2 regions of the Streptococcus sp. KHUD_013 genome follow, and region 2 is predicted to be linked to the other one. Evidence: predicted binding sites of a transcription regulator. Region 2 holds the regulator's gene; the other holds the start of a gene.

Region 1 (12,296 bases), 550 kb from region 2:
CAGTAGAGCGTAAAGGCAAAGTAGCCCGTGTCTACCGTGAAGACAAGCAAGAAACTGTAGCCTGGAATATTTTTGAGGCTTCGACTTTCTTTGCCCTTGAAGGCAAGGGGCAAATTTTCTTGAGTGATGAGCAGGTTGCACGCCTCAATCAAGAATTACAAGCTGAAGGATTTGCAGAGGTCTTGGTCAATGACAAGGAGCCTAAGTTTGTCGTGGGGCAAATCGTAGAAATGGTGGCTCATCCAGATAGTGACCACCTCAACATTTGCCAAGTGGCTGTCGGACCAGACAAGACAGTTCAAATCGTAGCAGGTGCGCCAAATGCGCGTGAAGGTCTCAAGACGATCGTAGCCCTACCAGGTGCCATGATGCCAGATGGCAGCTTGATTTTCCCAGGAGCCCTTCGTGGAGAAAAGAGCTTCGGTATGATGTGTAGTCCACGCGAATTGCACTTGCCAAATGCTCCACAAAAACGTGGTATTATTGAATTGCAAGATACAGAAGAGGTGGGAACTCCGTTTGACCCTGCCCGTCACTGGCAAGGATAAGAGAGTGGGACAGAAATCGGTAATTCGTTAGCATTCGATTTCGTCGTCCCACCTCCGCACAGTTGAGTAGGGCTGTAAAAACTGATGAAATCAGCGTAGTAGAGCCCATTCACCACTGTGCCTTGCTCGATAATCCAAAGACAATTGAGAGGCTAGGACTTTTGTCCCAGCTTCTTTTTTATTTTCTTTCTCCAAATGGCTAAAAAACTACGAATTATATAAGTAGGAGGAAGAAATATGTACAATAAAGTAATTTTAATCGGGCGCCTTGTGGCTGACCCAGAGCTTCATAAGACCAGTACGGACAAGTCCGTTGCGCGTGCGACCCTGGCTGTCAATCGTCGTTATAAGGATCAAAATGGCGAGCGGGAGGCGGACTTTATCACCCTAGTGGTCTGGGGGAAATTAGCAGAGACCCTTGTCTCCTATGCCAATAAAGGGAGCTTGATCTCTGTGGACGGTGAGCTTCGAACCAGACGCTATGAGAAGAATGGAACGACCCAATATGTGACAGAGGTACTCTGTCAAGGCTTCCAGCTCTTAGAAAGTCGTGCTCAACGAGCGATGCGGGCCAATGGAGCAGGAGGAGATCTAGCGGATCTCATCCTGGAAGAGGAAGAGCTTCCCTTTTAACAGAAGAGAACGGTGCAGCTGGTCAGCTGTGTCGTTTTTTCTTTTTCGAAACTTCTCACGGAAGTTGCAGGGGTAAGTCATCATATGGATTTATGAGTAAAACGCATTCATTTCCTAAAGACCTTCAAGCTCTTGATAAAAAATGCTATAATACAAGGTATTAAATACGAACAAAAAATCTTTATATAGTAAAATGGTTCGTTCTTTTAAGAGGAGAAGAGATGGGGTTGGAAGAGGGAACTGATCAAAAGAAACGCGATCGAGCGATGATCTATACGATATTTTTGAGCCTGGTTTTTGTGGTAGGGGTCATCTACTTGAATGCTAGTCAACTAAAGCCTGTGCGTGGTCAGATGCGGATTGGCGTGACCTACATGACCATGAACAATGAATTCTATCAAACACTTAATGCAGAAATTGAACGAGTGACTGACGAAAAAGGGGACTTGCTTCTAGTTCGTAATCCAGAGTTAGACGAAGAAAAACAAAGTCAACAGATTGATTATTTTCGTCAACAAAAGGTCAATGTGATTGTGATTAATCCTGTAAAAGGAGATAGCCCTAAAATCATTGCTTCCTTAAAGAGAGCCCAGCAGGCAGGGATTAAAATCATTGCAGTGGACAGTCAGCTCAGCCATTTCACGGTAGATGCCAGTGTGGTGTCGGATAATTACCAAGCAGGGGTCTTGGTAGCCCAGCGCTTGATGAAGCAGAAAAAAGAGGCGAAAATCCTCCTCTTAGAGCATAAGGGGACGATATCGGCAGAGCAACGGATTCAAGGGTTCTTAGATACGATTCAGTCGGAACCTGCCTATCAGATTGTTGGGAGAGAAGAGACTCGTGGGCAAACGGAATTGGCCCTGCCAGCTGTTTCCCAGGTCATTCAGGACGGTCTTGCATTTGATGCTGTCGTGGCCTTAAATGATCGGGCAGCCATCGGAGCTTTAGCAGCGATTAAGGAAAATCAATTAGCTATGCCGATTTCTATTTATGGAATCGATGGCTCTCCGGATATGAAGGTTTTGCTTTCGACGACGGATGATATTGAAGGGACAGTTGCTCAATCTCCTCTTAAAATGGGAAGACAGGTGATGCAAGTGATTGAGTGCATGAGGACAGGTAAATCCTACAAGGAGCAATATAAGATCCCAGTAGAGATGATTGATAAGGATAATGTTGACCGATACGATGTCAACGGGTGGCAGTAATGACCAAGCTCCGCGGCATTCGTTATAGTTTGATTTTCTTAAAAATCATTAATTTCATCGCCATTTTATTTAGCAGTTCGCTCTACCTACATGCGACCAATTACATCATTGCCAAGGGGCAAGGGTATCAATTATTGGAGCAATTAAGAGCAATACCGAGTTCACCAGCTCAGAATTTTTGGATCTCCATTCTTCTCTTTGGAGGGATTCTTCTCATTACCTTTTATCGGATGCGTCAAGGGACACAGGAGTGGTCAGTTTTTGACAAATGGAATATTCTAGAAATACTGCTGATGCTAGGTGTCATGATGGCCCTCAGCTTCTCCTACAATGGGATCATCCTCTTGGTATTTGCTGATATCTTTTACGGTTCCAAAGAGTTTAGTAGTTCCAAAGATAGGCGCTACTGGTTTGCCTTTATCCTTCTGAGTTTTATAGTCCTCCTTGTGACCAATTATGACATTCTTTCTCTAGTTGTGCAATTGCCTTCGCTAGATGCCTATATTGCCTTCTATCCTTCATCGATTCGGATGCTCATCCTATTCGCTAAAAATGCGCTAGCTTCTTTAAATATGGTTGTCTTTATTATTTCTCTTCTCTTTTACATTTTATCGGTAGTGGCAGAGCACCATCGGATTGAAAAAGAGTTAGAAATGGTTTCGCAGGTTAATACGGAATTAAATAGCTACATGGCCCTTTCGGAAAAGATTGCGGAGGATCGGGAGCGCAAGCGAATAGCACGGGAAATTCATGATACTCTGGGCCATGCCTTGACGGGTATTTCTGCAGGGATTGATGCAGTTGGGGTTTTGATTGATATTGACCCTGGTCGTGCCAAGACCCAGCTTCAATCGGTCTCTACGGTGGTACGAGATGGAATCAAGGACGTCCGGGGCTCTTTGAACAAGCTTCGGCCAGGTGCCTTGGAGGACCATACCTTGAGGGATGCGGTTTTGAAATTGGTTCACGAATACCAAGCTATTTCCAACTTACAAGTCGAGCTAACCTATGACTGGGATGATGTAGATCTGGATGTCATGGTGGAGGACACCGTCTTTCGAGTGATTCAGGAGTCCATGACCAATTCTGTCCGCCACGGTCATGCGACTCACATGCAGATTTCCTTTTTGCTGGAAGATGCCTATGTCATGATTCTCAAAGATAATGGGGTCGGCTTTGACCAACTACAGGTCGGCTATGGCTTGAAACAAATGCGAGAGCGGGTCTCTATCTTGGGAGGAAGGATAGAATTTGCCAATCGAAATGGATTTTATACACGAATTGAATTGCCCAAAGAAAAAGGAGGAAAGATCTTATGATCAAAGTAATGATTGCGGATGACCAAGCACTGATTCGCGAGTCGCTCCAAATTATTTTGTCTGCCCATCAAGATATTCAGGTGACTTCTGCAGTGGCGGACGGTCACGAAGTGCTAGAGCGAATCCCCCAAGATCGACCAGATGTCGTATTGATGGATATTCGTATGCCCAAGATAGATGGTGTGATGGCAACAAAAGAAGTCAAGGAACGCTTCCCTGAGGTTAAAATCATCATTCTGACCACCTTTGACGATGATGATTTCATCTTTCGTGCTTTGAAATATGGAGCTTCAGGGTATTTGCTTAAAGGGGCTTCAACAGAGGAGCTCTACCAAGCCATTCAAATTGTTTATCATGGGGGAGCCATGATAAACCCTAATATTGCTAGTAAGGTTTTTCAGATTTTTTCTCAGATGGCTCAGAGCAATTACACAATCTCCGTTTCTGAAGAATATGTGAGCGACTTATCCCTGACTGAATGGCGGATCATCCAGCAGGTTGGTTTTGGGGAGTCTAATAAGGAAATCGCAGCCAAACTTTTCCTGTCTGAGGGAACGATTCGGAATTACCTGTCAACAATTTTGTCTAAGTTGAACCTGCGAGATCGGACCCAGCTAGCTAGTTGGTCTGTTCAAAAAGGTGTGACCACTAAGGATTTTGGAACAGAAAGTGATGGCCGATGAAGAAAAAACGTAAGATACGAGGTACCAGATTTTTTCTAGGGATCTTCTTGCTTCTTCTGCTTGCTGGAGGGATTTGGTGGCGGCGTCAGCCAAGGATTGTCCGTTTGGGGGTCTACGCAGGATCTAGCTGGGATGTACCCACCCAAACAGAAGAAAAAGTCTTGGACCAAGCGATTGCTCGTTTTGAAAAAACGCATCCAGGGGTAAAGATTGTCTATGAAAGCGGGATTCCGAAGAATAAGTATGCGAACTGGTTAGCCAATCAGATCCTCCATGGACAGGAGCCAGATCTCTATATGGTATCCAGTACAGAGTTGCCAGTGTTAGCGGCGCGTGGGGCGGTGGAAGATTTGACCCCCTTGATGGAAAAACAGGTCGATCCTTCTCATTTTTATCCAGTTGCTCTAGAAGCCGGCAAGTACAAGAATCGTCAATATGCCCTCCCATTTGAGAGCAATCCTGTTTTGATGTGTGTCAATAAGGATTTATTGGAAAAGGAAGGGATTGCTATTCCGAAAGAGGGGTGGACCTTGGAGGAATTTTATGCTATTTGTCAAAAAGTGACGAAGGATACGGATGGAGATGGGGAGCTAGATCAGTTTGGAAGTACAGATTATACTTGGCGAGAGGCCTTGGCAGCCTACGGGGGACAGCTGTTCCGCCAGGATAACATTAGTCTGACGAGTAAAGAAATGAAGCGCTCGCTCTATTTTGTCGAAAAACTTGAAGCTCTTCATGGGAACTTCAATGTCACTTCCAAGGATTTTGATGAAGGAAAGGTCGCTTTTTATCCGATGACCTTGGCCCAGTACAGAACTTATAAACCATATCCCTATCATGTTGCCAAATATTCAAATTTCACTTGGACCTGTATCCCTATGCCCGGGGCTTCTGGATCAACTCCGTCAACCTTAGTGGATACGTCCTTGTTTGCTCTGTCTTCTCGGGCCAGTGCTAGCAAGGAGGCCAAGGAATTCATGGAATTTTTGACCCAGGACCAGCAGGTCCAGCAGGACCTCTTCCGGCAGTCGCAGGGGACCTCTGTCCTCCCTTCGGTGGTCAATAGTTCGGAAAGTCGGGACCTTCTTAAAGCGGATGATTTCGGGTCCGACTCCCTGACGAATCGGACCCTGGACCGAATTATGAAAAAAGCTGTCCTAAGCACTCCTGGGAACCTGCCAACTGATATCTGGGATCGATTGGACTATCTCATTCATAATGCCCTTAAAGCAAAAGATATTGATAATCAATTGCCTCAAATTCAAAAGATTATTGAGGAAATGCTTCGTGAGAAGTTTCGTTAAGAAGAACTAGGCATCTGTCAAGTGACAGATGTCATTTTTTTATTGACAGATGTCAACTTTTCTTTGTGACAAATGACAATAGTAAAACGCTTTCAAAAGCAATACAATAAGGTCATCATAAAGGAGGCGAAAGGATGAAGTATCTGGTATTAGTCAGTCATGGTGGACTGGCAGAAGGTCTGAAAAGTTCACTGGCAATGTTTGCTGGGGATAAGATAGATCAGGTGATTGCGGTCGGACTGAAAGAAGGCAAATCGGTAGATGATTTTGCTCATGATTTTCGTCAGGCTCTAGCACCTTTGGCAGATGAGGACTCTGTCTTAGTTCTAGCGGACATTGTAGGTGGAAGTCCTTTGACAACAGCTGCAACGGTGCTAGAGGAGCAAGGAAAGCTGTCTAGAGCCTTGATCTTAGGTGGAATGAACTTGACCATGGCGCTGACAGCAGTTGTGATGAAGGACATGATGGAGGGGGCAGACTTAGTCCAAGTGATTTTATCCGAAGCTTCCACTGCCTTACAAGAATTTGCCCTTGCTTCAGTAGAGGGTGATGATGAAGAAGACGATGATATTTAATTTAGGGAGGTTAGAAAATGGTAGTATCATTTGTACGCATTGATGACCGTATGATCCACGGTCAAACAGTAACTCGATGGGCTAAAGAAAAGCCTTGTGATGGCTTAATCGCCGTCAACGACGCAGCAGCTTCCAATAAGGTCTTGATCCAAGCCTATAAAGGGGCTTCAGATAAGAAAACCTTTGTTTGGACCAAGGAAGCTTTCAAGGAAAAATCTGCAAAAGTAACGGAATCAGAAACTCGCTATTTCTTGATTACCAAGAACCCCATCGATATGAAAGAAATTTTGGTCGACCAAGGATTTGTTCCAGGGGATGTCAAAGAAATCATTGTCGGTCCTGCAAATGACCGTCCGGGTGCTGTGAAATTGGGGAACAACCAATCCATCACCCAGGAAGAAGCAGAAGCTATTGAAGCTATTCAGGCTGCTGGTTACAAGGTAAAATTCCAGTTGTTACCAGATGTGTCGATTGGTTACTGGGATGATTTTAAATCAAAATTCGGATTCTAGAAAGGGGAGCACATTCTAGCTCTTCGTCACTAAACTATATTTACAAACAAAAGGAGCGTTTGTTATGACAATTTCATGGATTCAAGCAATCTTGCTTGGTATTTTCGCCAGCTTGTCTTCAATGCCTGGTATGGGTGGTTCCAGTATCGGGAACTATACACTTGGTCGTCCCCTGGTCGGAGGTTTGATTTCAGGGTTGATCCTTGGAGATGTGACAACCGGTATCATGGTCGGGGTTGCCCTTCAGGTCGTATACATCGCCTTGGTTACTCCTGGTGGAACTGTATCTGCCGATGTGCGGGCTATTTCTTATATTGGAATTCCTCTTTCTATCTTATTTGTTCATGCTAACAATATTACTGGTGAGGCAGCAATTGCAGCAGCAGCAGCCCCAATCGGTGCAGCCGTTGGGACTATCGGTACCGTTCTTTTCTACGGTACTGCGACAATGAATTTGCTTTGGCAACACATCGGTTGGAAAGCCGTTGAAGAAGGAAACTTCAAAAAACTCTACGCAGTTGACTGGGTTTACCCTTGGATCTCTCATTTCCTCTTCTCTTTCCTTCCAACAATGATTATCACCAAATTCGGTGAAAACATGGTGGATTTGATGAAACAATACCTTCCGATGGATGGTTACTGGATGAAAGCCCTCTTTACAGTCGGTGCCCTTCTTCCATGTGTCGGTATTGCCATCCTCTTGAAGCAAATCGTTACAGAAGTGAGAGACTTCATTCCATTCTTTGTTGGATTTACTTTGGCAAAATCTCTTGGCTTGAACTTGGTAGCGAGTGCGGTAGTTTCATTGATTTTTGCGGTGATCTACTATGAACTTGAAGTGATTAAAACAATGAAAGTCGTCCCTGCTGGAGCAAATGACTTTGACGATGATGAGGAGGATATCTAAGATGGCTGATAAAAAGAAAATTTCAAAGAAAACGCTAACCAAAGCATTCCATCATTGGTATTATGGTCACTTGACCTGTTTCTCTCAAGAACACATGCAAACCTTTGGGTATTTGACTTCTATGCTTCCAATCGTGGAAGAAATGTATGATTCTAAAGAAGAACAAAAAGAAGCTATGCAAACCTATACAGCCTTCTTTAATACCGAACCCCAACTAGGATCACTGGTTGTAGGGATTACAGCTGGTTTGGAAGAAGCTCGTGCCAATGGGGAAGCAGTAGATGGCGAAACCATCAACGGGATGCGTGCTGGTCTGATGGGACCAATCGCTGGAATTGGTGACTCCTTGGTTGTTGGGACTTTAATCCCTGTACTTCTCGGTATTGCCCTTGGTCTTTCTAAAGGTGGAAACATTGCAGGGGCTCTCTTCTACATCGTCGTTTGGAACCTCTTGGTATACTTGGGAATGCGTTTCGCTTTCTTCAAAGGTTATCACTTAGGGGACAAGGCGGTTGAATTCCTTGTAGGACCAAAAGGACAAGCCCTTCGCAAAGCGATCAGTGTAGTCGGTGGTATGGTCATCGGTGCCGTAGCAGCGACTTGGGTCTCTGTTACAACAGCCCTCGAATTTAAAAATGCTGACGGAGAGGCCTTCCTCAAAATCCAAGAAAAGATTGATGGTGTTTATCCAGGTCTCTTAACTGCTGCCTTTATCACTCTTTGCTGGTGGCTCATGGCGAAGAAGAAAGTCTCACCAAACAAGGTGATGCTTCTCTTGGTCATCATCGCCTTGGCTGGGGTAGCTCTTGGAATCTTTGATCCAGGTCTCAAATACTAAGAGGAAACTGGAAACAGTTTATTGCAACCGGAGCATTGAGAATGAAGTACGTGACCTCCTTTACGAATACTTCATTCTCAATTTTTATTGAAGGAGGCATCTATGCACACCAGACAAGAATTAATAAAAGGGTATGAGACAGAAATTCGCTACCAACGGCATATGTTGGAAAACTTGGGGCGTTGGTTTAGTGTGCTCTTTCTCATGGCTAGTATCGGTGGGCTGCTGATTTATTTCTTTCACAAGACTTCCCTACTATTTTTGATCTTAGGTAGCTTGATCGCCCTGTTCGGGATCGTGGGGATGTTGGTAGTGGGATATGGGATGTATCGTGGTCGAGCCAACCTACAAAAAGTTGTCCAAGCTTACCAAGAAAAACTAGATCTGGTTGGCTAGAAATCGAAAACACTTCGAAAAGATTGAGGTGTTTTTTTCTTGACTATTTTTGACCAAGTGATACAATAGAAACATGAGTTAGCACTCGATATCAAAGAGTGCTAAAATACAGAAATGGAGGAACGATATGTTAAAACCATTAGGAGACCGCGTGGTCTTGAAAGTAGAAGAAAAAGAACAAACAGTCGGTGGCTTTGTCATCGCAAAAGCAAGTCAAGCTGAAACCAAAACAGCAGAAGTCATCGCTGTAGGTGAGGGGGTTCGAACCCTCAGTGGTGAGTTGGTAGCTCCAAGCGTCAAAGTTGGTGATACTGTCTTAGTGGAAAATCATGCAGGCGTTGAAGTGAAAGACGGCGATGAGAAGTACACGATTGTTGGGACTGCAAGTATTCTTGCCATTGTTGAAGCTTAAAGAATCAGAAAGGAGAAAGATGTATGTCAAAAGAAATTAAATTTTCATCAGATGCTCGTGCAGCCATGGTCCGTGGGGTTGATATCCTAGCAGATACTGTTAAGGTGACCTTGGGACCTAAAGGCCGTAATGTGGTTCTTGAAAAATCATTTGGGTCACCATTGATTACCAATGATGGGGTGACCATCGCAAAAGAAATCGAATTGGAAGACCACTTCGAAAATATGGGTGCCAAATTGGTATCAGAAGTTGCTTCTAAAACCAACGATATTGCTGGAGACGGAACAACGACTGCGACTGTCTTGACGCAAGCCATCGTCCGTGAAGGGATCAAGAACGTTACAGCGGGTGCGAATCCAATCGGTATCCGTCGTGGGATTGAAGCAGCGGTTGCGACTGCTGTTGAAGCCTTGAAAGATAATGCGATTCCGGTTGCCAATAAAGAGGCTATCGCCCAGGTTGCGGCTGTCTCTTCTCGCTCTGAAAAGGTCGGTGAGTACATCTCAGAAGCCATGGAAAAAGTGGGCAACGACGGAGTGATCACGATTGAAGAATCTCGTGGAATGGAAACAGAGTTAGAAGTCGTTGAAGGGATGCAGTTTGATCGTGGTTACCTCTCTCAATACATGGTCACTGATAATGAAAAAATGGTGGCAGACCTTGAAAATCCTTATATTTTGATCACCGATAAGAAGGTATCAAATATCCAGGAAATCCTTCCCCTGCTTGAAAGTATCCTACAAAGCAATCGTCCGCTCTTGATTATTGCGGATGATGTGGATGGCGAAGCTCTCCCAACTCTTGTCTTGAACAAGATTCGTGGAACTTTCAATGTCGTAGCTGTTAAGGCACCAGGATTCGGTGACCGTCGCAAAGCCATGCTGGAAGACATCGCTATCTTGACAGGGGGAACTGTTATCACAGAAGATCTCGGTCTTGAGTTAAAAGATGCGACCATCGAAGCGCTTGGGCAAGCAAGTAAAGTGACAGTAGATAAAGACAGCACAGTCATCGTAGAAGGTGCAGGTAATCCTGAAGCTATTGCTAACCGTGTGGCCGTGATTAAATCACAAATTGAAACAACCACTTCAGAATTTGACCGTGAAAAATTGCAAGAACGCTTGGCCAAATTGTCTGGTGGCGTTGCAGTGATTAAGGTCGGAGCTGCAACCGAAACAGAATTGAAGGAAATGAAACTCCGTATCGAAGATGCCCTCAATGCGACACGTGCAGCGGTTGAAGAAGGAATTGTTGCCGGTGGTGGTACGGCCCTTGCCAACGTTATTTCTGCAGTGGCAACCCTTGAATTGGAAGGGGATGAAGCGACAGGACGCAACATCGTGCTTCGCGCCTTGGAAGAACCTGTACGCCAAATTGCCCACAATGCAGGCTATGAAGGATCAATTGTCATTGATCGCTTGAAACATGCAGAAGTCGGAACAGGCTTTAATGCTGCAACAGGTGAGTGGGTCAACATGATTGAAGCAGGAATTATCGACCCAGTGAAGGTGAGTCGTTCAGCTCTTCAAAATGCCGCTTCTGTAGCGAGCCTTATCTTGACGACCGAAGCAGTGGTAGCCAACAAACCAGAACCAACTCCAGCTGCACCAGCTATGGATCCAAGCATGATGGGTGGAATGATGTAACCTGCTTATCCCAATGGGTGCTGAAGCACCTCATTAGGATACGGCAAGCACCATGATGCCTTGCCTAAGCATCTTACTAAGAAAACAAAGAAGGCATTATCGACCTTCTTTATTTTCTGTCGTAACTTGTGTGTTTGATTGAGGCTTCGCCTCTATTCATTTGGGTCAGGCAGAATGCATTTATATATATATATTGCAATTGCTTGTGAAGTGCAATTATTGAAATTTATTTTTCTGCAAATTAAGCTTTAACGACTAGGTTAAAAAACTGCGATTGGATGAAAAAAAACAAAGTGTGATTGAATTGTCGATTTTCTTTAAATGTAGTGATATCAGTGCGTTCTTTTCAATTGAACAAACATCTATAGAAATTTTCTTTTTTAGTGATCCATCCGTTTTATATTTGGAACAAAAATGCAATACAAATTCCTTTATTTTGTAACAAAGATAGGTTAAACTATATTAAGTAGAAAAGTTCTACATCAGAGCAAGGGAGGAAAACTTCCCACATACATGTCTAAAGACAAAAACTTGATCGAATAAATTGAAACTTTTTGATCCTTAATTTTTATCGACCTTTTTCATATTAAAAATGTTTCATACTACCTTGCTAAAAGCTCCTCCAGATTTTTCTGGGGGAGTTTTTTTGTATTTCATAAACATTTCACATTTCTCCTCTATAATGAAAGCAACAAATGATGAAAGCGTCCACACTGTATCGCTGTGGACCTTGAAATGGAGGGTAAGATCATGCTCTTACAACAGGCAATCGCCTATATTTCTCGAAAAAGAACGAGGAATCTGGTCCTCTTTCTGATTCTCCTCTTGATCCTCTCTTGCTTGTATTTCTGTTTTTCACTGATGCAAGTGGGAGGAAAACTGGAGGACCACATCAAACAGTCGGCGGGGACCAGTTTTGCTCTGACCAGTAAACAAGGGGATAAGCCCTTTGCTCTGAAGGAAGCTGAAAAGGTGCGGCAACTGGACGGGGTGGGATCCATGGTTCCTCAATATGAAAGTCCCGTTCGTATTCTTGGTAAAGAAGCGGTGACGGGACAGCAGTCGGTAGAAAGGGATGATCTGGGACAGGAAGCCAAGCAAGCACTAGGCGCTGTCTTCACCCAGAAGACAGACCAGCATCTGGATTTCCGAAGTGGCAGTTTCCAATTGGTGCAAGGCAAGCACTTATCCGATAAAGCGAGCGGACAGATCTTGATCCACGAAGAGTTGGCTAAGAAGAACAAGCTAAAGGTCGGAGATCAGTTAACCTTATCCAGTTTTCAGATGGGAGAGACTCCTGCCAAAGAGCAAACCT
Region 2 (12,296 bases):
ACCGTGAGAAATTATACGATGACCTTCATGTTCGATTGAGAGATACAGCGATTTTGATGTGTGCAATTTTTATTGCCTCTATCGGTCTAAATATGAATTCAACAGCTGTTATTATTGGAGCCATGTTAATTTCACCTCTCATGACACCGATTGTTGGACTGGGATTCGGTTTAGCTATTTTTGATACGCGTTTAATCAAGCAATCTCTAGAGGTTTTATTGACTCAAGTGTTGGTCAGTTTGCTTGTCTCGACTCTGTATTTCTGGATTTCTCCCTTGTCTTATGCAAGTAGCGAGTTGATCGCACGAACCTCTCCAACCATTTGGGATGTTCTCATTGCTATTGCTGGTGGGATTGCTGGTGTGATCGGTTCAAGGAAAAAAGAAGCAAACAATATCGTGCCAGGAGTAGCCATTGCTACAGCTTTGATGCCGCCTATCTGTACTGCTGGCTATGGTTTAGCTAATGGGAATGTACGATTTTTATTGGGGGCTCTCTATCTTTTCTTGATCAACTGTGTCTTTATCATGCTAGCCAACATTGTTGGAACAAGAATTTTGATGAGAAAATCTCCTTTAACTTCATTTAAAGAGCTGAGCATTAAAATGAGAATTGGCTTGATTTCTTTGATTGTATTGTTGATTCTTCCAGCTAGCTATTCGGCAGTTACTCTGACAATAGAACAAGCGCGCAAAGAAGGGATCAAACAGTTTGTAGGAAAAGAGTTCGCCAATTATACGGTTATTAATCAAGTCTACAAGTCAAGTAACAATGAATTGGTCTTGACGGTTGTTGGAGATCCGATTTCAGAAGAAGAATTAGAAACACTCCACCAAAAACAAGCCTCTTACGGTATTCAATCTGTTCAATTGAAAGTGAATCAAGTTCAGAACTCGCCAACATTAGATAGTGAAGCGACCAAGGAATTTTATGAAAACATTGACAAGTATATTGATCAAAAACTCTCTGAAAAAGATTCACAAAACGATCTCGTAAAAGAAAATGAAGCAGACAAGGATTGAGGACGATGAACTGAATAGGTTTTTATGCCGTGTTTTTCTTGTTTGTTCTTCTTTCTTACCTATAACAAAATAAAATTGATGAATCCAGAAAAATTGACATCCTGTAAAGCAAGTATGCAGAAGATGATGAAACACTTCATGGTTCACACCATGGGGTGTTCTTTTTCTACACCCAAACTAAATCAAAGACAAACAAAAAACCACCCCATCTTCCCTGGTCGAATTGGACTGCAGAAAGTAGGGTGGTTTTAGAACGTTAACGATTAGTTATCGTCTTTGTGAAGGATGTTTTTCACGCCTTTGATAGCTCCTTCAACAGCTTCTTTTGCATCTTCAGCAACTTCTTTTGCTTTTGATGCAACTTTTTCAGCAACGCCTTCAGCTTCTGTTTTTTTATCACCGGTTACTTTACCGAGACCTTCTTTTACAGAACCTTTAACTTGGTTTAATTTATCTTCTAATGACATAGTGTCACCTCCGTTAAGTAAATAGTTTTATTAATCTGAATTCAAGACAGTTCATTTAAAAAATTAAAACTATTTAGCTCAGATTAATATAAGTATATGCCTTCTGAAATGGGAAGTCAAATATTCGCTACGGTATTTTGAAAGTGGGAAGGAGTCATGATGAGATAGCAACTAATGATGGATGAATAGGTCCTTGCCTTGTTTTTAATTGAAGAAGCATAGATCTTCCGCTATTTCAAAATAAAATCGTCCTGGTGATTAAGGAATAATATAGTGTAGCATCGTCAGGCTAGAAAATCTAAATGGCTGTTTTCTCCTAGCAAAGTGGAGTAAAAAACAAAAGAAGATGCCACTTTCTGTTCAAAAAGGGACAATTTAGGAGTTTGTTGATTTAAAGATTTTTCGTGTGCTATACTAAAATTGTCAAAGTTGCAACTAGACAATATTTTTTAATCTAATAAATATAAGGAGGTATTCATAATGAATACAAAGATTTTGGAAGAATTTGATAGTTTAGATAGCGATTTTCTCTCAAAAGTAGCAGGTGGTGGGGTTTTTAATACTATATATATGGGACCGCCTCCAGTTTCAGGTGGTCCGAATGGTTGGGAATACTTCCGTAAGTTGATTGCGCCACTTGAAATGCGAAGTTTCTTCGCAATTTAATGAGTATCGGCTAAAATTTTTTTGTTGGTGGAGGATGTTATGAAATATGCCAAACATGGAGTCGCTTTACTGTTCCTGTTATATCTATTTGTTTTTGGGATTGAAGGCCTTGGTATCTACCTAACTGGAGTTTTCAATGGTGATGTAAGTTTTCTTTATTTCATCTATTTGATTCTCTACTCTTTGCTTCTCATCGGCATTCTATTTTGGTTTAAAAAGCAGAAGATAGTCATTCGTTCCAATATACAGAAATGGAAGTGGCACTATCTGGGGTATTTTGCTCTGGTGCTCTTGTGGTTCTTTGTTGAAAGATGGGTGCTACAAACTTTTCAGGATTTGCTGGTTCCTGTCGTTCATCAAACCAAATTGCCATCCTCCATTTATCTAAATGGCCCTGGTATTTCGGGCACTCTGTTTTTTGTCCTAGCTACTGTTACATCTCCTATGATCGAAGAATTTATTTTTAGAGGCTATCTGATGAATGTCTTCTTTAAAGAAAGTAAGTTTCATTTAGACGTTTTGCTTTCGGGCTTTCTCTTTGCGGCCTTTCATCTGATCCATCAATATCGGGACCCTGTAACCTTTTCTCTTTATTTCTGTTCAGGGCTCTTCTTCGCAGCTGTCTATAAGAAAACTAAAGATATCCGGTTGCCCATCTTCTTGCATGCCTTTAGCAATTTTCTCACTTTTTGGAAACCAATCTGGATATTCATCTTCAATTATATCTACTGGCATTTTCTTGTTAAATAACCTTGTCTCTGTGGCCGGGCGTGAAATGGGAGTTAGAGGTTGGAGTTGTTTAATGAAACTAGGATCACTTTTTAAAAGTGATCTTATTTTCGTTTAAGGGGTGGTATAATGAAAGTATACTCAAGGTGAGACAATTGATTTATTTACAGAAAAGAAGTTTTAAAATGAAAACGATGATAAAAACCTATCCTGTTATCAGTACGATAGCTCTAATCTGTTTGTTGCTCGGTTTATTGACTTCCTTTTATGGGAATGCTATGTACGACCTATTGGCCTTTCATTCAAAACCGGTTCATTATTGGCAGTATATGAGTGGGACCTTGATGCATGGAAGTAAAGGAGCCCCCCTCTGGTTTTTATGGGTACATCTGCTTTTAAATGGGCTTATGATTCTACCTTTTGGTGGACTGCTAGAAAGGAAGAGGGGATCCAAGCATGTCTTGCTTGTTTTTGTGACTGCGACAGTCATCTCTTCCATCGTTTTTCATCTTTTAACACTAGGGCAGGACATTCAGGCAACGGGAATCTCTGCTGTCGGCTATGCCTTTGTAACAGGAGGAATCCTGCTCCTGCCAAACGTGTGGAAGGAATTATCACGCACCGTAAAATGGCTTTATCTATTCTTGATTTTTCTATCTAGCCTCATGCTCTTACCATTGATTACCGGATGGATCTCGACCTTCTTGCATCTTTCAGGAATTGCTAGTTACCTTTTGGTTTATATAGGAAGTAAAAGCTTAAGAAGGAGAACTAACTATTAATCCGACTATTAAGCGAGATTTTCATTTTGCTTCCTTGACTCTTCCATTATGGCGCCGTATAATATTCTATATCAATGAAGAAATCACCTTTTGTCATTGTACAAAGGGTGATTTTATAACGATAAAATGGAGACTCAATGGGCTATATTTCTACAATTAAAACAGCTGTTCAGCTCTTTCCTTTCCTGGCATTTTTGCTGACCTTGCCTTATATGATTTTGAATTATCGAAAATATGGCTCGGTCAATAAGTTGCGGGTGCTGATTTTCTATTCTTTTATGCTTTACTTAATGACGGTCTATCTGTTGGTGGTCTTGCCCCTACCAGACCCGAGTAAGATCCATACCAGCTACTCGGAAATGATCAATCTTTATCCCTTTGCCTTTGTGGTGGATTTTTTCAAGGAGAGTCCCTTTGATCTGGCGCAGACAAGCACTTGGCTTCAGGCCCTTAAGCATCCGACTTTTTACGTGCCTGCCTTTAATGTTCTGATGTTGATTCCTTTTGGGATGTATCTGCGCTATTATTTTAAGTGTGGTTTTAAGAAGACGATTTTCCTGACGGCCCTCTTTAGTCTTTTTTTGGAGCTGACCCAGTTATCAGGTCTCTACTTTCTATATCCGGGCCCCTACCGCCTAGCAGATGTCGATGATATCATTCAAAATACCACCGGTGGTGGAGTGGGCTACCTGCTCGGTTGGTTTTTAGTTTGGTTACTGCCAACACGAGATGAAATCGACGAGCATTCTTTCCGAGTGGGGACGAGAGTATCTGGCTTTCGGATTGGACTTGCTTTCTTGATCGACTTTGTGATGGTATCTATTCTCTACGCATTGATTGGGCGTTTAGGGACGATTCCTTATGTGGCAGTTCTAGCGGTTTACTTTAGCTTGCTTCCTTTGTGGCGGGGGAAAACCTTGGGAATGGCTTTGTTGAAATGCCGCTTGCATTTTGATAAGCAAAGATGGCTTCGCACCATTTGGAGGGGGATTCTAGTGGCGGGCTATTTCTACTTGATACCCCAAGGATTGTTCTATTTGATTTCACTCTTGAATCAGGATTTGACGGACAATTCCCTCTTAACCTTATCCATGATCTTGTTGCTCTTCTTTGTGCTTTTATTGTACCTGATTATCACCTTTGCCATCATCTTGCTCAGTCGTCGCTTTCCGTTTGACCGCCTGGCTGGAGCAACATATGAAAGTACGGTGCGCGTGAAGAAAGATATCTTTAAGGATGAAACCGAATCATCAAAATAGAGAGAGTGGGACAGAAATCGGTAATTCGTTAGAATTCGATTTCGTCGTCCCACCTCCGCACAGTTGAGTAGGGCTGTAAAAGCTGATGAAATCAGCGTAGTAGAGCCCACTCAACCACTGCGTCTTGCTCGACAATCCAAAAACAATTAAGAGGCTAGGACTTTTGTCCCAGCCTTTATTTTTTAGATTCGCGGAAAATATCTGAACGTTCCCAGTTGGGAAGGGTGATTTTAAGGGGAATGTGCTACAATGGAAGCAAATAGATAGAATGGAGCAGTGAAATGAAAGCAATTATTACAGTCGTCGGAAAAGACCAAAAAGGAATCGTAGCAGGTGTTGCGACTAAGGTAGCAGAGTTGGGACTCAATATCGATGATATCTCTCAAACGGTATTGGATGAGTACTTCACCATGATGGCAGTCGTATCATCGGATGAGAAAAAAGATTTTACCCAGCTTCGTTCAGAATTAGAAGAATTCGGTCAGTCTCTTCATGTCAAAATCAATATCCAGAGCGCAGCCATTTTTGATGCCATGCACAATTTGTAAGATAGGGGTTGAGAATTTATGGACATTAGACAGGTAACAGAAACCATTGCTATGATTGAGGAGCAGAACTTTGATGTTCGGACCATCACTATGGGCATCTCCCTTCTAGATTGTATTGATCCAGATATTGATAAGGCGGCAGAAAAAATCTACCAGAAGATTGTGACAAAGGCCAAGGACTTAGTAGCTGTTGGGGATGAGATTGCGGCAGAACTCGGCATCCCGATTGTGAACAAGCGGGTTTCGGTCACTCCGATTTCTATTATCGGGGCAGCAACCAATGCGACAGATTATGTGCCCTTTGCCAAGGCGTTGGATCGTGCGGCTAAAGAGATCGGAATTAACTTTATCGGTGGCTTCTCAGCCCTGGTTCAAAAAGGTTACCAAAAGGGGGATGAAATCCTCATCAATTCTATTCCTCGTGCCCTAGCAGAGACGGACTTTGTCTGCTCTTCAGTCAATATCGGATCGACCAAGACGGGGATCAATATGACCGCTGTCCGAGATATGGGCCGTATCATTAAAGAAGCCTCCCAAGCGGATCCAATGGGACCAGGGAAACTTGTTGTCTTTGCCAATGCAGTAGAGGACAATCCTTTTATGGCGGGTGCCTTCCACGGTGTTGGTGAAGCGGATGTTGTCATCAACGTTGGAGTTTCAGGTCCTGGTGTTGTCCAACGGGCGATTGAAAAAGTTTCTGGTGCAAGCTTTGATGTCTTGGCTGAAACAGTTAAGAAGACAGCCTTCAAGATTACTCGTGTCGGGCAACTGGTTGGTCAAATGGCTAGTGAACGTCTCGGTGTTGAGTTTGGAATTGTGGACTTGTCTCTTGCGCCAACACCAGCTGTTGGGGATTCGGTTGCCCGTGTCCTTGAGGCTATGGGGCTTGAAGTAGTAGGAACCCATGGAACTACTGCAGCGCTCGCTCTGCTCAATGACCAAGTGAAAAAAGGCGGCATCATGGCTTGTAACCAAGTCGGTGGTTTGTCAGGTGCCTTCATTCCGGTCTCAGAAGATGAGGGGATGATTGCGGCAGTCCAGTCAGGTCATATCAACCTGGAAAAATTGGAAGCCATGACAGCCATTTGTTCAGTCGGTCTGGATATGATTGCCATCCCAGCTGATACTCCAGCTACGACGATTGCGGCTATGATTGCCGATGAAGCAGCTATCGGAGTAATCAACCAAAAGACAACAGCGGTTCGGATTATTCCTTATGGAGAAGAAGGCGATATGTTAGAGCTTGGAGGACTTCTTGGCTCTGCTCCAGTGATGAAGGTCAACAAGGCTTCGTCAGCTGACTTTATTGCCCGTGGTGGTCAAATTCCGGCCCCAGTTCATAGTTTTAAAAATTAAAAAATGGCCCTGGCGCATGATGTTTGCTCAGGGCTTTTAATGTTGACCAAGGTAGTGAAAGTGAATCTAGTGGTCATCGCTGACAGTTTCCTTATAAAAAATGATATAATAGAAGAACGTAAAAGGAGATTACATGGCGAAAACAAGATTATTTATTATTCGGCATGGAAAAACCATGTTTAATACGATAGGTCGTGCCCAAGGTTGGTCGGATACGCCTTTAACTGCTCAAGGAGAAGAAGGTATCCGTGAATTGGGGGTTGGTTTGAGAGAATCTGGTTTGGACTTTGTCCGTGCTGTTTCCAGCGATTCCGGTCGCGCCATTCAAACCATGGGAATTGTTTTAGACGAGCTTGGGCTCACAGATCAGATTCCTTATACTTTCAATAAAAAGATCCGGGAATGGTGTTTTGGAAGTTTTGATGGCGCCTATGGAGGAGAGCTTTTCCGTGGAGTCGTTCCCCGTGTTCTGGATATAGAAGACTACAAGAAGTTAACACTAGAAGAGTTAGCGAATGGGATTTACCAAGTGGATACAGCCGGATGGGCTGAACCGTGGGATGTGTTGAAAAAACGCATTGTAGATGGTTTTGAAGAGATTGCTAAAGAAGTCGAAGCCAAGGGTGGTGGAAATGCCCTAATTGTCAGTCATAGCATGACCATCGGTTCCTTTGTGTGCATTTTAAATCCAGAGATAGAGTTGGATCCAAGGGTTGAAAATGGCAGTGTTACCCTGGTAGAATACGAAAATGGACGTTTCTCGATCCAAACCATCGGAGATGAGTCTTATCGCAAGCTGGGTGCTAACTGGTTAGCAACCCACTCAGAAGAACTTGATGTAAAAAAATAAGATACCTTATATAAAAAGATAACAATTGCAGGAGGATAAAAATGGCAAAGACAAAATTGTATATTGCCCGTCATGGAAAAACCATGTTTAATACCATTGGTCGTGCCCAAGGTTGGTCTGATAGCCCCTTGACGGAAGCTGGTGAACGAGGGATTCATGAATTGGGGATTGGGCTACGCCAAGCTGGTATTCCGTTTCAACAAGCTGTTTCCAGTGACTCGGGTCGAACCATTCAAACCATGGGAATTGTGTTAGAAGAATTAGGCTTGACTGGTAAAATTCCTTATCGCTATGATAAGCGTATTCGTGAATGGTGTTTTGGAAGCTTTGATGGAGCCTACGACGGGGAACTCTTTATGGGGGTTCTGCCACGTGTCTTTCGAGTCGATGATTTCCATCATTTAAGCTTGATGGAGTTAGCTGAAGGAATTGTCGAAGTGGATACAGCAGGCTGGGCGGAGTCCTGGGAAACTCTTCGAGATCGAATTTTGGATGGCTTTACGGCGATTGCCAAGGATGTCGAGTCTCAAGGTGGTGGCAACGCCATCGTGGTCAGTCATGGGATGACGATCAGTACCTTGATTTACCTGATTGATCCAAAAGCCTTCAAAGAATTGGTCTTGGACAATGGTAGTGTGACAGTTATTGAGTATGAGGATGGCCAATTTAAACTTGAAGCCGTTGGCGATCTGTCTTATCGTAAAGTTGGTGCACAGGAGTTAGAGGGAGAACATGAGTAAGTATCAGCGTGCAAAGAAAAAGAAAACAGGCTGGATTTGGTTTTTCTGCCTACTTCTGCTCCTTGTAGGTTCAGGAGTGGCTGTCTTCTATTTGAAACCTGAGTGGGTGCAATCACTTGCTTTTTGGGAACAAAAAACTGTACAGACAGCTCCGAAAAAGGTTGAAAAGAAGAAACAGGAGAAAAAGGAAGAAAAACCGAAGACAGACCTTCCGCAAGTTTCTAGCAAGGATTGGAACCTAGTCTTGGTCAACCGGGACAACAAGTTGGCTGAGCTGAATCCTCAGTTAGTCGACGTTGAAGAAATCAAGGTGGATAGTCGGATCGCAGAACAAACTAAGCAATTTTTAGCGGCGGCAAGGGCCATTGCTCCTGAGGAGTCCTTGATTTCCGGTTATCGAAGTGTAGAGGAGCAAACAGAACTTTTTAATGAGCGGATAGCTCAATTAGAAGCTACTGGGCTTCCTCATGAAGAGGCAGAACGTCAAGCACAAACACAAGTACAGGTCCCAGGGGCTAGTGAGCACCAGACAGGCCTTGCGATTGATATGAGTGCCCCAAATGGGCTATCCGAAGAGGTAGTGCAACAAATTATTGCCTTGGCGCCACAATATGGGTTTGTTCTCCGTTATCCAGAAGGGAAAAATGCGATCACGGGTGTGGACTATGAAAACTGGCACTTCCGCTACGTCGGTGTAGAAAATGCCCAGTATATGGTCAAGCACCAACTGGTCTTAGAAGAATATATTCAAAAGCTGAAAGAAGCAGGTTTATAGTTTTTTTGGCCTAGTATCGGTCTTAAGAATGATTTTTAGCACTCTTTAAAAAAGAGTGCTAATTTTTTGGATTTTTTTCTTGACTTTCTTTTGAGAGGGTGTATAATAGAATCATGGTTTAGCACTTGAGTGTTTAGAGTGCTAAAAATGAAAGAGAGGTGAGGTCATGGTTACAGAACGTCAAAATGAGATTTTAAATCTTGTCGTCGATATCTTTACCAAGACCCACGAACCGGTCGGTTCAAAAGCACTACAAGATGTCATTCAATCCAGTAGTGCGACCATCCGAAACGACATGGCTGCTCTCGAAAAGCAAGGGTTGCTAGAGAAAGCCCATACTTCGAGTGGCCGCATGCCTAGTCGAGCTGGTTTCCAATATTTCGTTCAGAACTCGCTCGATCTAGAGTTGATTGATGAACAAGATGTCTACCAGGTGGTGAAGGCCTTTGATTTCGAAGCCTTTAAGTTAGACGATATCTTGGATGCTACGGCCAAGTTACTAGCCCAGATGACGGGCTACACCGCAGTGATTCAGGATGTGGAGCCGACACGGCAGCGCTTGACGGGTTTTGAGATTGTTCCATTATCCAACCATGATGCCTTAGCAGTTCTGACCTTGGATGAATCAAAGCCTGTCACCGTACAGTTTGCTATTCCAAAGAATTTCTTAACCAGTGACTTGGAAATCTTCCATCAGCTGGTTCAAGAACGCTTCATTGGAAATACGGTCTTGGATATCCACTACCGCTTACGGACGGAGATTCCACAGATTGTACAGCGCTATTTCAAGACGACAGACAATGTCGTGGATCTATTCGATTACGTCTTCTCGCAACTGTTTCAAGAACTGGTCTTTGTAGAAGGAAAGGTTTCATCTTTGAGTTATGCCGATCTTCAGACCTATCAGTTCTTAGATAATCCCCAACACGTAGCCTTGGAGTTACGAGGAGGAATGCCGGAAGACCAAATGACCCAGATCCTGGTTGCGGAATCCCAAGAGAAGGCCTTGAAAAATGTGACGGTGATTAGTCACAAGTTCCTGGTTCCTTATCGTGGGATGGCCCTCATGCATGTGATTGGTCCCGTAGAGATGGATTACAGGCGGGTGATTAGTCTGGTCAATGTTATCGGCCGAGTGTTGGTCATGAAGTTGACGGATTACTACCGTTACCTCAACAGCAACCATTATGAAGTAAATTAAGACCAAATGAAAGGGGTGTATGCCTTGACAGAAGATATCAAAAAAGAAGACGTGAAAGAAGAGGAAGTTGCCGAGACAACTGAAGAAGTTGTAGAGGAAAGCAACCAACCTTCTGAGTTAGAAGAAGCACAAGCGCGTGCCGAGGAATTTGAAAACAAATACCTTCGTGCTCATGCAGAAATGCAAAACATTCAGCGCCGTGCCAATGAAGAACGTCAGCAATTACAAAAATACCGTAGCCAAGATTTGGCAAAAGCGATCTTACCATCACTAGACAACCTCGAACGTGCCCTCGCCGTCGAAGGATTGACAGATGATGTGAAGAAGGGCTTGGAAATGGTCCAAGAAAGTTTGGTACATGCTCTGAAAGAAGAAGGAATTGAAGAAATTGCAGCAGACGGAGAATTTGACCATAACTACCACATGGCTATCCAAACCTTGCCTGCAGATAATGAACATCCAGCAGACACTATCGCACAAGTCTTCCAAAAAGGCTACAAACTCCATGACCGCATCCTGCGCCCAGCCATGGTAGTTGTCTACAATTAGGCTAGAAAACTTAAAAAATCTTGTCCGAAACGACACTAAACTATGAAAGAAAGATAAGATGCAAGCCGGAGGCTTGCAAGGAAGATATTTCCCGCCGTGGTGAAAGTTTCAGTAGCTTGTGCTACTGAAACAGGGGATTTTTGAGACAGTAGGCTTAAAAATAAGTGATGAAATCCCGAAGGGAGTTGCTCACGTCCCCACCACTTAAGGGAAATATCAAAAAAAGAAGAAAAATCAACAAGGAGAAAAACATATGTCTAAAATTATCGGTATTGACTTAGGTACAACAAACTCAGCAGTAGCAGTTCTTGAAGGAACTGAATCAAAAATCATCGCGAACCCAGAAGGAAATCGCACAACTCCATCTGTAGTGTCATTCAAAAACGGTGAAATCATCGTTGGTGACGCTGCAAAACGTCAAGCAGTGACAAACCCAGATACAGTCATCTCTATCAAATCTAAGATGGGGACTTCTGAAAAGGTTTCTGCTAACGGTAAAGAATACACTCCACAAGAAATCTCAGCAATGATCCTTCAATACTTGAAAGGTTACGCTGAAGAATACCTTGGTGAAAAAGTAACGAAGGCTGTTATTACAGTTCCAGCTTACTTTAACGATGCTCAACGTCAAGCAACTAAAGACGCTGGTAAAATCGCTGGTCTTGAAGTAGAACGTATCGTCAACGAACCAACTGCAGCAGCTCTTGCTTATGGTTTGGACAAGACTGACAAAGAAGAAAAAATCTTGGTATTTGACCTTGGTGGTGGTACATTCGACGTATCTATCCTTGAACTCGGTGATGGTGTCTTTGATGTATTGGCAACTGCAGGGGACAACAAACTCGGTGGTGACGACTTTGACCAAAAAATCATTGACCACTTGGTAGCAGAATTCAAGAAAGAAAACGGCATTGACTTGTCAACAGACAAGATGGCTCTTCAACGTTTGAAAGACGCAGCTGAAAAAGCTAAGAAAGACCTTTCTGGTGTGACTTCAACTCAAATCAGCTTGCCATTCATCACTGCTGGTGAGGCTGGACCTCTTCACTTGGAAATGACTTTGACTCGTGCGAAATTTGATGATTTGACTCGTGACCTTGTAGAACGTACAAAAGTTCCAGTTCGCCAAGCCCTTTCAGATGCAGGTTTGAGCTTGTCAGAAATCGATGAAGTGATCCTTGTTGGTGGTTCAACTCGTATCCCTGCCGTTGTAGAAGCTGTTAAAGCTGAAACTGGTAAAGAACCAAACAAATCAGTAAACCCTGATGAAGTAGTTGCTATGGGTGCTGCGATCCAAGGTGGTGTGATCACTGGTGATGTGAAAGATGTTGTCCTTCTTGACGTAACACCAT

What was found. Region 2 encodes HrcA, which represses chaperone genes, less so after heat shock. Its sites were predicted from a motif close to TTAGCACTCNNNNNNNNNGAGTGCTAA; they were not measured.
Region 1: groES (co-chaperone GroES) is a predicted target of HrcA. The motif match lies at 9,002-9,028, and genes of this name have one in related genera.

The regions. Positions count from the first base shown of each region.
Region 1 is NZ_CP186264.1:1,760,264-1,772,559, reverse strand. Features, by position in the region: gene ytpR (YtpR family tRNA-binding protein) at 1-548, shown strand, start outside; gene ACOXXR_RS08500 (single-stranded DNA-binding protein) at 786-1,181, shown strand; gene ACOXXR_RS08495 (substrate-binding domain-containing protein) at 1,403-2,389, shown strand; gene ACOXXR_RS08490 (sensor histidine kinase) at 2,389-3,708, shown strand; gene ACOXXR_RS08485 (response regulator transcription factor) at 3,705-4,391, shown strand; gene ACOXXR_RS08480 (ABC transporter substrate-binding protein) at 4,388-5,695, shown strand; gene ACOXXR_RS08475 (PTS sugar transporter subunit IIA) at 5,830-6,270, shown strand; gene ACOXXR_RS08470 (PTS system mannose/fructose/N-acetylgalactosamine-transporter subunit IIB) at 6,288-6,782, shown strand; gene ACOXXR_RS08465 (PTS mannose/fructose/sorbose/N-acetylgalactosamine transporter subunit IIC) at 6,847-7,689, shown strand; gene ACOXXR_RS08460 (PTS system mannose/fructose/sorbose family transporter subunit IID) at 7,673-8,527, shown strand; gene ACOXXR_RS08455 (hypothetical protein) at 8,630-8,923, shown strand; gene groES (co-chaperone GroES) at 9,051-9,335, shown strand; gene groL (chaperonin GroEL) at 9,359-10,981, shown strand; gene ACOXXR_RS08440 (ABC transporter permease) at 11,732-12,296, shown strand, end outside.
Region 2 is NZ_CP186264.1:325,566-337,861, forward strand. Features, by position in the region: gene ACOXXR_RS01480 (DUF389 domain-containing protein) at 1-1,022, shown strand, start outside; gene ACOXXR_RS01485 (CsbD family protein) at 1,286-1,489, opposite strand; gene ACOXXR_RS01490 (hypothetical protein) at 1,970-2,155, shown strand; gene ACOXXR_RS01495 (CPBP family intramembrane glutamic endopeptidase) at 2,195-2,905, shown strand; gene ACOXXR_RS01500 (rhomboid family intramembrane serine protease) at 3,070-3,666, shown strand; gene ACOXXR_RS01505 (VanZ family protein) at 3,804-4,925, shown strand; gene ACOXXR_RS01510 (ACT domain-containing protein) at 5,207-5,473, shown strand; gene ACOXXR_RS01515 (PFL family protein) at 5,492-6,829, shown strand; gene ACOXXR_RS01520 (histidine phosphatase family protein) at 6,963-7,679, shown strand; gene ACOXXR_RS01525 (histidine phosphatase family protein) at 7,721-8,419, shown strand; gene ACOXXR_RS01530 (M15 family metallopeptidase) at 8,412-9,194, shown strand; gene hrcA (heat-inducible transcriptional repressor HrcA) at 9,361-10,395, shown strand; gene grpE (nucleotide exchange factor GrpE) at 10,420-10,944, shown strand; gene dnaK (molecular chaperone DnaK) at 11,198-12,296, shown strand, end outside.